One region of the Sinorhizobium sp. FG01 genome, then DNA from elsewhere that is predicted to be linked to it. Evidence: riboswitches for the same ligand, from Rfam matches in the RefSeq annotation. Region 1 holds a riboswitch; the other holds the start of a gene.
The links. A riboswitch is a leader RNA that binds a small molecule or an ion and turns the genes downstream of it on or off. The one in region 1 is predicted to bind FMN.
Positions count from the first base shown of each region.

Region 2: linked by a shared signal. The riboswitch ahead of ribB (3,4-dihydroxy-2-butanone-4-phosphate synthase) and the one ahead of CO656_RS07365 (6,7-dimethyl-8-ribityllumazine synthase) in region 1 are both predicted to bind FMN.

Region 1 covers NZ_NWTB01000004.1:395,747-403,196, forward strand. The annotation lists gene CO656_RS07350 (spermidine/putrescine ABC transporter substrate-binding protein) at 1-653, opposite strand, end outside; gene CO656_RS07355 (ABC transporter ATP-binding protein) at 706-1,782, opposite strand; gene CO656_RS07360 (LuxR C-terminal-related transcriptional regulator) at 1,985-2,788, shown strand; gene CO656_RS07365 (6,7-dimethyl-8-ribityllumazine synthase) at 2,875-3,348, opposite strand; FMN riboswitch at 3,437-3,700, opposite strand; gene CO656_RS07370 (ABC transporter ATP-binding protein) at 3,817-4,878, opposite strand; gene CO656_RS07375 (ABC transporter permease) at 4,883-5,671, opposite strand; gene CO656_RS07380 (ABC transporter permease subunit) at 5,668-6,549, opposite strand; gene CO656_RS07385 (ABC transporter substrate-binding protein) at 6,620-7,450, opposite strand, start outside.
Region 2 covers NZ_NWTB01000018.1:47,965-55,414, forward strand. The annotation lists gene CO656_RS24790 (substrate-binding domain-containing protein) at 1-754, shown strand, start outside; gene CO656_RS24795 (sugar ABC transporter ATP-binding protein) at 783-2,270, shown strand; gene CO656_RS24800 (SDR family oxidoreductase) at 2,286-3,074, shown strand; FMN riboswitch at 3,135-3,281, shown strand; gene ribB (3,4-dihydroxy-2-butanone-4-phosphate synthase) at 3,393-4,022, shown strand; gene CO656_RS24810 (winged helix-turn-helix domain-containing tetratricopeptide repeat protein) at 4,066-5,661, opposite strand; gene CO656_RS24815 (SDR family oxidoreductase) at 5,912-6,664, shown strand; gene CO656_RS24820 (cupin domain-containing protein) at 6,738-7,151, shown strand; gene CO656_RS24825 (HlyD family secretion protein) at 7,240-7,450, shown strand, end outside.

The DNA of each region.
Region 1 (7,450 bases):
ACGAGTGCGTTGCCGATGGTGGTGAGCTGGTAGTCATGCACCATGGCGCGACCGTCGGCCTCGGCCATCGCCACCTCGAAGAACTCCTTCCAGCTCGTAACCGGCTTTTTGATCTTGTCGCTGTTCACGGCAATGCCGGTCGTGCCCCAGTTCTTCGGCACCGCATAGGTCTTGCCGTCGATGACGCCTTCATTGGTGAAGCGGGCGTTTTCCGTCGAGGCGTCGTAGTTCGGGAGCTTCGACAGGTCGAGCTCATCGATGAGGCCGAGCTTTGCATAGGTCGAAATCGTGTAATTGGTCGGGACGAAGAGGTCCCAACCGGTGCCGCCTGCCTGCAGCTTCGCAAGCATTTCCTCGTTCGAGCCGAAAACGTTGACTTCTACGGCGACGCCAGTCGCGGCCCTGAAGGCTTCGAAGGTGGCGGGATCATGATAGTTCGGCCAGGTCGCGAGCGACATCTGCGTGCCGAGGTCTTCGGCAAAAGCCGTCGCGGTGAAGAGGCCGGGCGCGCGCGCCAGGACGGCAGTGGCAAGCCCGAGGCCGGTGACGCAGAGAAAATGGCGGCGGGTCACCGAACCGCGTTTCAGGCGCATCAGCTCGTCCGCAAGCTTTTCCGCGGTGATCGGGGCATTCTCTCTGTACCACTTGGTCATGATGCTGTTCCCTTGTCGTTGACATGCATTTGATGGCAGAGCGTCGGCCCGTTCAGGCCGGAAAGACATGCATTGCGTTGGGATCGAAGCGGAGTCCGATCCTTTCTCCAGGTTCTGCGAGGTCGGACTCATCCAGGCTGCGGCGGTCGGCGGTCACCAGAAAATCGCCAAGCCCGTCAACCTCGACGGAGTATTCGACCGATGAGCCGAGGAAGATGCGGTGGGTCACCGTGCCATGCAGCGTGGCGGTATCGTCACGCACAAGGCTTATCGATTCCGGACGGAGCGCCACCATGGCCGCACCCGCGGTTCCATTGGCACGCGCGGGCTTTGCCAAACCGACGCCATTTGCCAGCCGCACCGCATTCGCGCCGGGCTCGACCGTCGCTTCGATGCGATTGGTCTTGCCGACGAAATCGGCGACGAAAAGATTCGCCGGGCGATCGTAGATTTCCTGCGGCGGCCCGATCTGGACCACTCGCCCGGCATTCATAACGCAGACGAGATCGCTCATCGACAGCGCTTCTTCCTGGTCGTGCGTGACGAGCATGAAGGTGATGCCGAGCTCGCGCTGGAGGCTCTGGAGTTCGATCTGCATCGCTGTGCGCAGCTTCTTGTCGAGCGCGGCAAGAGGCTCATCGAGGAGCAACACCTTCGGCTTGTTGACGATGGCGCGGGCAAGCGCCACGCGCTGTTGCTGTCCGCCCGACATCTCGTGAATGCGGCGCTTGCCGAAGCCGGCAAGACGGACCATCTCCAGCGCCTCCCGGGCGCGGCGGCTGATTTCGGCCGCCGCAATGCGCGGGCGCATTTGCTTCAGCCCGTAAGCGACGTTCTGCTCGACATCAAGATGGGGGAACAGCGCGTATTGCTGGAAGACCATATTGACCGGGCGCCGATAGGCCGGCACGCCGTTCATAGGCTGGCCACCGATATAGACCATCCCCGCGCTTGGCTGTTCGAAGCCGCCGATCATTCGCAGGCAGGTGGTCTTGCCGCAGCCGGACGGGCCGAGCAGCGCGACGAAAGCCCCCTTGGGCACCCCGAGGCTGATATCCGACACCGCCGTCACGCTGCCATAGCGTTTGGCGACCGAACGGAATTCGATGTCGTTTGAATCGGATGTCACGTCTGTTCCCTGCGGCGCTATTATAGGAATCGGACGCGGTCCTTGCGCCTCCTGTTCCCACCGTCATTGCTGACAGCCTAGTCACCGGAAGCCGAGTCGGTATATACCCCGAGAGAGGTATTCCCGCCGGAATTTGCTTGTGAAAGGAGTATACCCTGGTTAAGCCGTCCAAGTGGCAGCGCAGGGGACTGGGGAGGGCGGTTTGGGCGTCGACTTCGAGAAGCTTTTCCAGGCCCTGGCGCCGTTGATGAATGGTTCGGCGATGGGCGACGAGGCCGTCGGCACTGCGTTCCGCCGGCTGATGTCGAGCCTGATAGCCTTCGACTATGTCGTCGTCTTCGCCTATCGTGGCAAGGAGCGTCCGCTTGATCTCTACAGTACTTTCGATGCCAAGGACCATGTGCTCTTCGTGAGCCTCTACCAGGCGGGCCCATACCTGCTCGATCCCTTCTATCATGCCGCCTGTGCGCCCCGACCTGGCGTGTGGCGGATGCGGGAGTTGGCGCCCGATCGCTTTTTCTCCAGCGAATATTACCGCACCTATTATGTGCAGACCGGGCTTGCGGAGGAGGTGGGTTTCTTCGTTCCGATCAGCGAACAGGTCACCGTCGTGCTATCGCTGATGCGGCGGGAGGCGACCGGCCCTTTCGGCGCCGCCGAGTTTGCCCTGCTCAAGAGGGCCGAGCCCTTGGTGGCCGCACTCGCTCGCCATCATTGGGCCGACCTCGACCACCGATTCGACGCGGCGCTCGCGAAAACCGGCCGCAGCCGCCGCAAGGCTTTGCATCCGCCCGCGGACGGGGTCTGGCAACATCTCAACCTCACCGATCGAGAAGCGGCAATCATCGAACTGGTCCTGCAGGGGCATTCATCGGAGTCGATCGGATTAAGGCTCGGCATCTCGACCGGCACCGTCAAAGTCCATCGTCGCAACGTTTATCGCAAGCTCGGAATTTCCTCGCAAACGCAGCTGCTGTCGCTCTACATCAAGAACCTCGGCCACTGACACCTGTCGGTAGCCGCATTATTGGCGAGGCAAAAAAGGGCGCGCCAGCCGGCTGCGCCCTCTCCTTTGCGTCGATTTGTAGTCCGTCAGGCGTTGACCAGCGCCAACTTGGCGCGCGCGTCGAGAATTTGTGCGCAGGCATTCGCAGCTTCTTCGCCCTTGACGACGAAATGGTCGCGGAAGAAGGCGATCAGCGGCTCGCTTTCCTGGAAGTTGTGCGGCGTCAACACTGCGGAGAGCACCGGCACGTCCGTGTCGAGCTGGACGCGCATCATGCCGTCCAGCACGATTCCGGCGACGAAGTCGTGGCGATAGATGCCGCCGTTGACGACGAAGGCGGTGCCGAGGATCGCCGAGTAGCGTCCGGTCTTGGCGAGCTTCTGCGTATGCAGCGGAATTTCCAGCGCTCCCGGCACGCCGAAGATCTCGACGTCGGCCGCGTTGCCGCCGAGCTTCGACCACTGGGCGACGAAGGCGTCGACGCACTGGTCGACGATGTCGGCGTGCCAGCGGGCACGGACGATCGCGATCTTGGTGGAGGGGTGGGAAAGAATGGTCATGGTCTCAAGCCTTTCAGGGTTGGCGTTTGTTCCAATGATCCCGTCGGGCGAACATGCATGCACGACAACCCCGCGAAGGGTTCGCACTGCTTGCTCTCTTCCATCCGGACTGTGACCGTCGGCTCCGGAATCTGACCGGATCTGCTGACCTTCAGACACTGCACAGTTCCTTAAATCGAGATCGATTTAAGGACAGAATCATGCAGCAACTCAAAGTGCTACAGCGACCTTTGCGCGTCCATGGACGCGCGGAGCTGCATTGCCTGAAGCGCTCGCGGGCTTCGATCATCAGACCGCTGGTCCGCCGATCGCTACCGCCGGTGGGGAATTTCACCCCGCCCTGAGAACGCGTGCGACTATATACGGAGAGCAGCGCCCGTCAAACGCAGGCTCCGACGAAAATGCGAGAAATCACGACAGATTTTTCCGGGAAAGATCGAGGCCGGAACGAAATCGTTCCGGCCATCACTACTCGCGGATGACCAACAGGTCCTTGGCGGCGAAGCGCAGGCTGACATTCTCGCCGGCAACAGGCGGTGTAATGCCCGGATCGTTGAACATGTCGAACGAGATGACATCATCGCCAACCCGCAGCTTGGTGCGGATGACCGAGCCGAGGAAGCTCGTCGAGACGACTTCGCCGGGCAGCGCGGTATCGCCTTTGGAGCCCTCGGCGATCGAACCCGCCTCCGGCCGAAGCGCCAGCGAAATGCTGTCCCCGCCCTTGAGGCCGGCAATCGGCTCTTTCAGGGCAATCCGCTGCCCGCCGATGGTGACCGCACCGGTGGCGGGATCGGCGACCTTGCCCTCGATGATATTGAGCGTTCCGACGAAGGAAGCGACGAAGCGGGTCGCCGGCGTGTTGTAGATCTCGAACGGGGTGCCGATCTGGTCGGCGCGGCCGGCATTCATCACCACGATCCGGTCGGAGATCGACAGCGCCTCCTCCTGGTCGTGGGTGACGAACACCGTGGTGATGCCGAGCTGCTGCTGGATCTGCCGGATCTCTTCGCGCAGCGAGATGCGAATCTTCGCATCGAGCGCCGAGAGCGGCTCGTCGAGCAGCAGCACTTGCGGCTTCACGGCAAGCGCGCGGGCGAGCGCCACACGCTGCTGCTGGCCGCCGGACAGTTGATAGGGGAAGCGGTCCGCCAGGTGCTCGAGCTTGATGAGCCCGAGCATCTGCTTCACCCGGATATCGATGTCCGTTTTGGTGGCGCCGGCGACCTTCAGGCCGAAGGCGACATTGTCATGGACGTTCATGTTGGGAAACAGCGCATAGGCCTGGAAGACCATGCCGATATTGCGCTGGTTCGGCTTCAGAGCGCCCTGGTCCTGGCCGTTGATGACGATCGAGCCGCCGGACGGCGTCTCGAAACCGGCGATCATGCGCAGGATCGTGGTCTTGCCGCAGCCGGACGGGCCGAGGAAGGAGACGAACTCGCCCTTTTCGATGCCCATGTTGAAATTATGAACGACCTGAACCGGGCCGAAGGATTTCTGAATATTGGTCAGTGTCAGGAAAGCCATGTGATCAAGCCTTGGGCGAAGCGGATTTCTGGAAGCGGGAGACGAGCTGGATCAGCCCCATGCTCAGCCACGTGATTGCGAAAGCGATGACGGCGAGCGCCGAAGGCTCATAGGCCTTATTGGCGCCGACGAGCTGCAGATAGGGACCGAAAGCCGGGCGGTTGAGCAGCGCCGCCATGGTGAATTCGCCCATGACGATGGCGAAGGTGATGAAGGCGCCGGAAAGCACGCCGCTCATCACATTCGGGAAGATGCAGCGGAAAAGGATCGTCGGCCATTTGGCGCCGAGGCTTTCGGCGGCCTCCGTCAAAGTCCTGACGTCGATCGCCCGCATCGCCGTGTCGACGGCGCGGTACATGTAGGGAAGCGACAGGGTCATGTAGGAGAACATCAACAGCGCGTTGGTGCCGGAGGTCGAACCGGTGAGCGGCAGGATCGACGAGGAATTGTAGAGCCTCAGATAGCCGAAGACGATAACGATAGCCGGAATGACGAGCGGCAGCAGCGTGACGAACTCGACGATCGGCCGCACCTGCGGCAGGCGTAGCCGCACCCAGTACGCCGTCGGCACGACGAGCAGCATGCCGAAGACGATCGTCAGTACGGCCATCAGCATCGAATAGCCGAAGGTCTCGCGAAACTGGATGTCGGAGAAAACCGACTGGTAGGCGTCGAAGGAATAGGCGCCGCGTCGCATGCGCAGCGAGAACTCCAGCGTGCCGAGCAGCGGAATGATGAAATAGCTGGCTCCGATGGCGATGGCGATCCAGGCGCCGAGGCGTTGTGCTTTCATTTCTGCCACCGTTCGGCGCGCATGCGCAGCCAGATATAGAGAATGTTGGAAATGCCGGTGATGACGATCATGCCGAGGGCGAGCGCATAGCCGAGATTGGGGTTGTGCAACACGTCGCCGCGGATCTGCGCGTAGAGCAGGATCGGCACGATGTTGAGCGAACTGCCGGTCAGCGCGTAAGCCGTGGCGATGGCGCCGAAGGCATTGGCGAAGAGCAGGAGAGTCGTGCCGAGCAGGCTCGGCCAGAGGATCGGCAGCGCCACCATGCGCCAATATTGCCAGGTGGAGGCGCCGAGGATTTCGGCCGCCTCGCGCCACTCTTTCTTGAGGCCGTCCAGCGCCGGGGTGAGGATCAGCACCATCAGCGGGATCTGGAAATACATATAGGTGATGGTGAGGCCGAAGAAGCTCAGGAGATTGAAACCGGTTCCGTAAAGATTGAAGCCGAACCAGTCGCGCAAAAAGACGGTGACGAGCCCGGTGCGGCCGAGCGTCGAAAGAAACGCGAAAGCGAGCGGCACGCCCGCGAAATTGGAGGCGACGCCGGAGAAGGTCAGCAGGCCGGAGCGGATCCAGTTCGGAACTCCGCCGAGCACGACCGCCCAGGCGAGGAAGAAGCCGATCAGCGCGCCGCCGAGCGAGGAGGCGACCGACACGCGGATCGAGATCCAGTAGGCGCTCATGATCGTCGGCGTGAAGAGATCGGCGAGATTCTTGAAGGTGAAGGTTCCTTCGGGCGTCAGAAAGGCGCCGGTGACGAGGTAGAGCGTCGGAACGATCAGGAACATCAGCGCAAAAATCGCGAACGGGGCTATCCCGAGCCAATCGATGACCGCTCGTTTGTTGATCAGGGGTGCGGTTGCTGTTGTCGTGGTCATGAAGGCTTCGATGTTCCTCAGTCAAATGAAACAGCCTCCCCGCCGATCGAGCGGGGAGGCATGGCAATGATTACTGAACGTTGGCGCCGACCACGCTGTCCCACTTGGTGGTGATCGCTTCCTTGCCCTTGGCCTGTTCCTCGAGCGTTGGGAATACGGCCTTTTCATAGGCAGCTGCCGGCGGCAGCTTGTCCAGCATTTCCTGCGGGATCTTGCCGTTCTTGGCGAGATCGTTGAAGCGGATCGGGTGGCAATAGCCCTTCAGCCAACCGAGCTGGCCTTCGTCCGAGTAGAGATATTCCATCCACAGCTTGGCGGCGTTCGGATGCGGGGCGAAGGCCGAGATCGCCTGCACATAGACGCCGGCGACGACGCCCGAGGCCGGAACGACGACTTCGACCGGCGGGTTGCCGTTCAGGCTGTCGCGCCAGGAGAGACCGTTATAGTCCCAGGCGATGATGATCGGGGTCGAGCCCTGTGCGAGCGAAGCGGACTTGCCGATGACCGGAACGAAATTGCCGGCCTTGTTGACTTCCGCGAAGAAGGCGAGGCCTGCTTCACCGGCCTTGGCCGCATCCTTTTCGCCAGCGGCGAGACCAGCGGCGTAGACGGCCTGCACGGCCTGGTTCGAGGCGCGCGGGTCGCCGGCGAGAGCGACCGCGTTCGCGTAGTCCGACTTTTTGAGGTCGGCCCAGTCCTTCGGCACTTCCTTGACGATATCGGTGTTCACGACGAAGGAGAGAACACCGTAATAGTCGCCGTACCAGAACCCTTCCGGATCCTTGGCGCTATCCGGGATCGTATCCCAGGTCGAGACCTTGTAGGGCTGGATCAGGCCTTCGGCCTTGGCAGAGGGGCCGAAGGACAGGCCGACGTCGATCACGTCGGGTGCCTGCGGGCC
Region 2 (7,450 bases), on a different contig from region 1:
GGTCGACGCGAAGAACGACACCGCCACCCAGGTCAACCAGGTTCAGGACCTGATGACGCAGGACATCAACGCGTTCATCTACATTCCGGCGGGTGCTGCCGCGGCCGCCGTGCCGACCCGCCTTGCCCGCGAAGCCGGCATTCCGGTGATCAATGTCGACCGTGTTCCGGAGGGCGCGCCGGGCGATACCTTCATCGCCGGCGAAAGCGTCGAATCCGCCTATGCCGTGTGCAAGCACATCATCGAAAAGGCCGGCGGCTCGGGCAAGATGGCGATCATCCACGGCCAGAAGGGCACGACGCCGGAAGTCGATCGCTTCACCGGCTGCAAGCGCGCCATCGACGAGGCTCCGGGCGTGGAACTCGTCGCCCAGCAGTGGAGCAACATGTGGTCGGCGGACGAAGGCTTCTCGATCGCCCAGAACATGCTGCAGGCAAACCCCGACATCAAGATCATCTTCGGCCAGGCGGACGGCCTGGCGATGGGCGCGGCCAAAGCCGTGGACGTTGCCAACCTCTCCGACAAGGTGATCATTGGCGGCTATGACGGCGACGTTTCGGCGCTCGAATATCTCGCCAAGTGCAAGGGTCCGTTCATCGCCACGGCGACGCAGAGCACCCAGAAGATGGGCGTCCTCGCGGTCGAATCGGCGCTTGCCGTGGCCGCCGGCCAGAAGGTCGAAGAGCGCCAGACGCCGAACGCCGTGTTGACGACCTGCGAGAATGCTCCGGAGTTCGTGAAGAGCCATCCATAAACTGTGTTGATGCCCGAAAGGCAGCGCCATGACCACCCAGTCTCCCATCCTCTCGCTCCGTGGGATCCAGAAGTCCTACGGCCCGATCAGGGTCCTGCACGGTGTCGACCTCGACATCTATCCGGGTGAGGTCGTGGCGCTGCTTGGCGAAAACGGTGCCGGGAAATCGACCCTGTCGAACATCATTTCCGGCACCGTGCAGCCGTCCGCCGGGGAAATGACCTGGCTTGGGGCAGTCTATGCGCCCGCCAATCCCCGTGCCGCGATGGACGAGGGGGTCGGCATGATCCATCAGGAGCTGAAACTGCTCCCGAAGCTCTCGATCGCCGAGAATGTCTTTGTCGGTCGCTATCCGATGAAGGCGGGCCGGGTCGACCGCAGGGCGATGGAGGAACGGGCGCGCAGCGGCCTCAAGCGGCTGGGTCTAGACATATCGCCCGACCGCCTCGTCGAAGGGCTCTCGACCGGCAAGCAGCAGCTCATCGAAATCGCCAAGGCGCTGACGCTCAATGCCCGCCTGCTGATCCTGGACGAGCCGACCGCGGCGCTCGGCGGCGAGGAAACCCAACTCCTCTTCCAGCAGATCGAACGGCTGAAGGCGGACGGGGTGGGCATCATCTACATCTCGCACCGTCTCGAGGAAATCCGCCAGATCGCCGACCGCGTCGTCGTCATGCGCGATGGCGCCAAGGTCAAGGAATTCGACAGCGGCGACGTGCCGATCCGCACCATCGTCGAGGCCATGGTCGGGCGCTCGCTCGAGCGCATGTTCCCGGCCCTGCCAGCGCCTCGGGAAGAGGTGACGCTTGAGGTCCGCGATCTCACCTCGCCGACGAATGCATTCCGCAATATCAGCTTTTCAGTCCGAAAGGGCGAGGTGTTCGGCATCGCCGGCCTGATGGGCGCCGGCCGAACCGAACTCGTGCGCGCCATCACCGGCGCCGATCCGATTTCGGGTGGCGAGATTCTCTTGAATGGCAAAGCCGTCACGCCCCGCTCGCCAATCGAGGCGATTCGCAGCGGGATGGTTCTCGTGCCGGAGGACCGCAAGCTCCAGGGCGTCGTGCTCGATCATTCGATCGCGGAGAACATCGGCTATGCCAATCTCGGCGCAATTGCCCGCAACGGCTGGGTTGCCTCCCGCCGTCTGCAACAGTTTACCGACGAGTGCATCAGGAAATTCGGCGTGAAGGGCCGCGGGCACCAGAACGCCGGCGAGCTTTCCGGCGGCAACCAGCAGAAGGTGGTGCTCGCCAAATGGCTGGCGCGCAAGCCGCAGGTCGTCGTGCTCGACGAACCGACGCGCGGCATCGATGTCGGCGCCCGCTCGTCGATCTACGACCTCATCATGGATCTCGCCCACCAGGGGGTCGCGGTCATCGTGGTCAGTTCCGATCTCGAAGAAGTGCTTGGCGTCTCCAACCGGATCATGGTCATGGCCCAGGGCAGACAGACCGGCATTCTTGACCGCGAGGACGCAAACGACGTGTCGGTCATGGAACTCGCGACGATTTGAACAAGGAAGAAATTCATGTCTGAAATCACGCTCAATGCGCCGAGATTGTTCGATCTCTCCGGCAACGTCGCCTTCGTCACGGGGGCGGGCAGCGGCATCGGGCAACGCATCGCCATGGGGCTGGCGCAGTGCGGCGCCGACGTTGCGCTGCTCGATCGCCGCACGGACGACGGACTGTCGAAGACCGCGGAATTCATCGCCGGCACGGGGCGCCGCAGCATCCGGATCGCCGCTGACGTGACCAATGGCGGGGCGCTCAACGAGGCGGTCGCCCGCACCGAAGCGGAACTCGGCCCGCTTGCCCTTGCCGTGAACGCGGCCGGCATCGCCAATGCCAATCCGGCCGAGGAGATGGAGGAAAGCCAATTCCAGACGATGATGGACATCAACCTGAAGGGCGTTTTCCTGTCCTGCCAGGCGGAAGCCCGCGCCATGCTGAAGAACGGCCGCGGCTCGATCGTCAACATCGCCTCGATGTCCGGCGTGATCGTCAACCGCGGCCTCAGCCAGTGCCACTACAATGCCTCGAAGGCCGGCGTCATTCATATGACGAAGTCGATGGCGATGGAATGGGTGGGCCGCGGCGTCCGCGTCAACACGATCAGTCCCGGCTACACGGCCACACCGATGAACACCCGGCCGGAAATGGTGCATCAGACCAAGCTGTTCGAGGAGCAGACCCCGATGCAGCGCATGGCGACGGTGGACGAGATGGTCGGGCCTGCCGTCTTCCTTCTTTCGAATGCGGCAAGCTTCGTGACCGGCGTCGACCTCCTGGTCGATGGCGGCTTCTGCTGCTGGTAAATATCACGGGGCCAGCCTGAGCGGGCCTCTTGCTTTTTGCCGGTGAAATTCCTTATCTACGCTTGTTCTCAGGGCGGGGTGAAAATCCCCACCGGCGGTATTCGGAGCAATCCGGGAGCCCGCGAGCGCTCCCGCCGATGCGGAAGGTCAGCAGACCCGGTGAGAGGCCGGGGCCGACGGTTACAGTCCGGATGGAAGAGGACAATGTCAGCAAACCGCTCGTTGTCGGGCGGCGCGGACTTGTTCGCCCAAGGGATGAATAGCGGCCGAAACGCCGCGGTTTGACGCCAATGCTGGCTACCCTTGAAAGGCAATGGAATGGCAATCTCGAAAATTGAAGACGCAATCGCGGCCCTGGCGCTGGGCGGCATGGTCGTGGTCGTCGACGACGAGGACCGGGAGAATGAAGGCGACATCATCGTCGCCTCGGACGCGGTGACGCCCGAAACGATCGCGTTCATGATGAAGCACGCCCGCGGGCTGATCTGCGTCGCGATGGAAGGAGAGCGTCTCGATGCCCTCGACATCCCGCTCATGGTCCCGCAGAACACCGAGCTCCACAAAACCGCATTCACGGTCTCCGTCGATTACCTACCCGCAACCACCACCGGCATTTCCGCAGCCGACCGGGCCGCGACCATCCAGGCGCTGATGGATCCCGGCGTGCGTCCGGCGGACTTCGCCCGGCCGGGGCATATTTTTCCGCTGCGGGCGCATACGAACGGCGTACGCGGCCGGCCGGGGCACACCGAGGCGGCAGTTGAGCTGGCACGCCTCGCCGGCAAGTCCCCATCGGGCGTCATCTGCGAAGTTGCCAACGACGACGGAACGATGGCCCGGCTTCCGGAGCTCGTGGTGTTCGCAGAAACGCACCGGCTTCCGCTGATCACCATCAGAGATCTGATCGCATTCGTCGAGCAGCCGGCCAACGCGACACAGGCTGCCTAACTGCCGAGTGAGGCACGCCGCCACGCGCTGCCTCTCGTCGGGCTCACTCGGGCAAGCCCGCCAGCCGCAATCCATCGGCGAACCGCGCCAGGTCTTCCGGCCGGTGGATCGGCAGCCAAGCCTTAAGATTGGAGACGCGTAAGGACGGATCAAGCGCACGCAGGCGCTGCATTGCGTGGCCCGCCTCGTCAAGGCGCCCGGCAAGCGCATGGCTTGCCGCCAGCAAAGCGACCGCGACCAGCAGGCTGGGCAGGTTCCCCAATGCCTTTTCCGCCCAGGCCGAGGCGGGATCAAAGCGCCCGGCGAAGAAATTTGCCAGCGCCATCCCGACCTGCATGCGGAACATTTCCGGATCCAGCGGGCTCAGCCGAACGGCATGGGCGAGGTGCTCCATTGCGGCGTCTGTCTCACCGCGAAGCGCGCGGAGCGCACCGCCGAGGAACCAGGCGGTGGCGAGATTGGGGTTGAGCAGCACGGCCCTGTCGAGCAAGGCGATGCCGCCGTCGAGGTCGCCGGCGAGATGGGCGAACGCATGCCCGCCTCTCGTCAGGGCGACCGCGTCGTCCCGGCCGTGTTCCACTGCCAGCCGCGCCAACCGCACGCCTTCGGCGATCTCGCGGTCCCGCTCGGTCATCCAGCCGTTTAACTTGCGCCAAAAATGGCACCAGGCCGCCGCGGCATAGGCCGAGGCAAATTCGGGGTCGAGCTCGATCGCCCTGTAAAACAAGCGCAGCGCCGCCTCGATTGCTTCGCGGGTTCCGTTGTGCAGCTTCGCCATACCGCGAAGATAGTAGTCGTAGGCGTCCAGGCTCTCCGTCGGCTTGCGCTTGGCGCGCTCGATCTCGGCGCGTTCGAGCTGAGGTGAGATCGCGCCGACGACGGTTTCGGCCATCTGGTCTTGCAGCTCGAAGATGTCGTCGAGCGTGCCTTCGAAGCGCTCCGCCCAGAGATGCGTCCCGCTCGTGGCATCGATGAGCTGCCCGGTGATGCGCACCTTGTTTGCCGCCTTGCGCACGCTGCCCTCCAGCACGTAGCGCACGCCGAGCTCTTGGCCGACGTCCTTCACATCCACCGTCCGGCCCTTGTAGGCAAAACTCGAATTGCGGGCGATGACGAACAGCCATCGGATGCGCGACAGTGCGGCTATGATGTCCTCCACCACGCCGTCGGCGAAATAGTCCTGCTCCGGGTCGCCGCTGAGATTCTGGAAGGGCAGGACGGTGATCGAGGGCTTGTCCGGAAGGACGAGCTTGGAAGGAGGCTCCCGCGCTTCGCCGGCGGAGTGACCGACGATGCTTTGCCCGTCGGGCTCGCTCGGCTTCGCGGCCTCGCCGGTCTCGATCGCGCCTATGAAGCGGAAGCCCTTGCGGGCGACCGTCCGGACCAGGCGCTGCTCCTCGCCGTTGTCGCCGATCGCCTTGCGAACCGCGTTGATGTGGCTGGTGATCGTCGATTCCGAGACGATCCGGCCGCTCCATACCGCCTGCAACAAATCGTCCTTGCTGACGACGCGGTCGCGGTTCGTGACGAGATGCAGCAGCAGGTCGAAGACCTGCGGTCCGACGGTCACCACTTCCGAGCGCAGGGTCAGCTCTCGACGCTCGGGGTCGAGCACATAGTCTCCAAACACGAATTGCACGTCGGCATCCCTCGACCGAGCGGCTCGGCTTGCCAGCCGGAGCAGCGGCGACACTTCTGTCCATTGATAGCACGGCTCGCCGTAACGCGCGCGCACCTCGGCCGCAAGGATGATCGGCAGCCGCCTTGGACGAATAACCAAGCTTCCCTCAAGGTCAATTCAAGCCCGCGGCAAGGACTTCCGGCAAGCTTGCAGGCACTCTCCACCCGGATCGACGGCAATGGTGCGGTCGGCAGAAACGGAGAGAGCCATGAAGATCGTCGTCATTGGAGGCACCGGCCTCATCGGATCGAAAGTCGTGAAGAACCTCAGGGAGCGCGGCCATGAGGCCCTCGCCGCTGCCCCGAACACCGGCGTCAACACCATCACCCGCGAGGGCCTGGCCGAAGCGCTGGACGGGGCGGAGATCGTCGTCGACGTCGCCAACGCGCCGGTTTGGGAAGACAAGGCAGTCCTCGAATTTTTCGAAACGTCGGGCCGCAACCTGTTGGCCGCGGAAGCTGCCGCCGGCGTCCGCCACCACGTGGCCCTCTCGATCGTCGGCAGCGAACGGCTTCCCGACAACGGCTACTTCCGGGCGAAGGTCGCGCAGGAAAACCTTATCAAGGCGTCCGGCATTCCCTATACCATCCTGCGCGCCACGCAGTTCTTCGAGTTCGTCAACGGCATTGCCCAGGCGGGGACGGTCGGCGAGGAAATTCGCCTGTCGCCGGCGCTTTTCCAGCCCATGGCCTCCGACGACGTTGCGGCGGCGCTCACCGATGTCGCGCTCGCGCCGCCTGCAAACGGCACGGTCGAAGTCGCCGGTCCGGAGGCGATGCCGCTCGACGAGTTGGTCAGGCGCTTCCTCAAGGCAACCAAGGACACGCGCAAGGTCGTACCGGACGTTCACGCCCGCTACTTCGGCTCCGTCCTCGACGATCAATCGCTGACCCCAGGCAGCAATGCACGCATCGGTGCAATCCGGTTCGAGGATTGGCTCGCCCGGCAAGCCGCCCACTGAGTCTCCGGCGAGCCGCCAAGATGAACGCGGCCCCGCACATCTTTACGACAGCTACCCTCGAAGGAGAAATGCCATGCTTGCACGATTTCTCTCGGCTGCTGCCCTGGCAGCGCTTTCGATCACTGCAGCTTCCGCCGATGACAGGCCGGCGGGCAAGGTGACCGTCGTCTTCGACCACGCGCTTCCCAACGTCCCTGGCAAGAGCATGAAGGGCGTGCTCGTCGAGTACGGGCCGGGCGGCGGGTCGCCGGCCCACACTCATCCGAAGTCCGCCTTTATCTATGCGACGGTGCTCGAGGGCGCGATCCGCAGCAGCGTCAACGGTTCGCCGGAAAAGGTCTACAGGGCCGGCGAGAACTTCTACGAGGAGCCGGGCTCCCATCATCAGGTGAGCGCGAATGCCAGCGACACGGAACCTGCCCGACTGCTGGCGGTGTTTGTCGTCGACACCGACGAAACGGAACTGACCACGCCCATCGGACAATAACCACGTCGTTCGATGCCCGCAGCCCTGGGAGGCAACCGCCGCAAGGGCTGCTTACCGGGCCATCGGCATTTCAACAGGAACTGAGAAAATGGATACGCTCGAGGACAAGATCGCCATCGTCACCGGCAGGAGCCCCGCGAAAGGTGTCGTCGCGGCGAAGTCCAAAAAGAAAAAGATCGCCGGCTTGGCTCTGTGCGTCGGCGCCGTCGCCGTCATGGCCGGCGGCTGGGCCTGGGCCCGTTCGGGCGGCGGGGCGTCGACCGACAATGCCTATGTCCGCGGCGACGTGACTTCGCTCG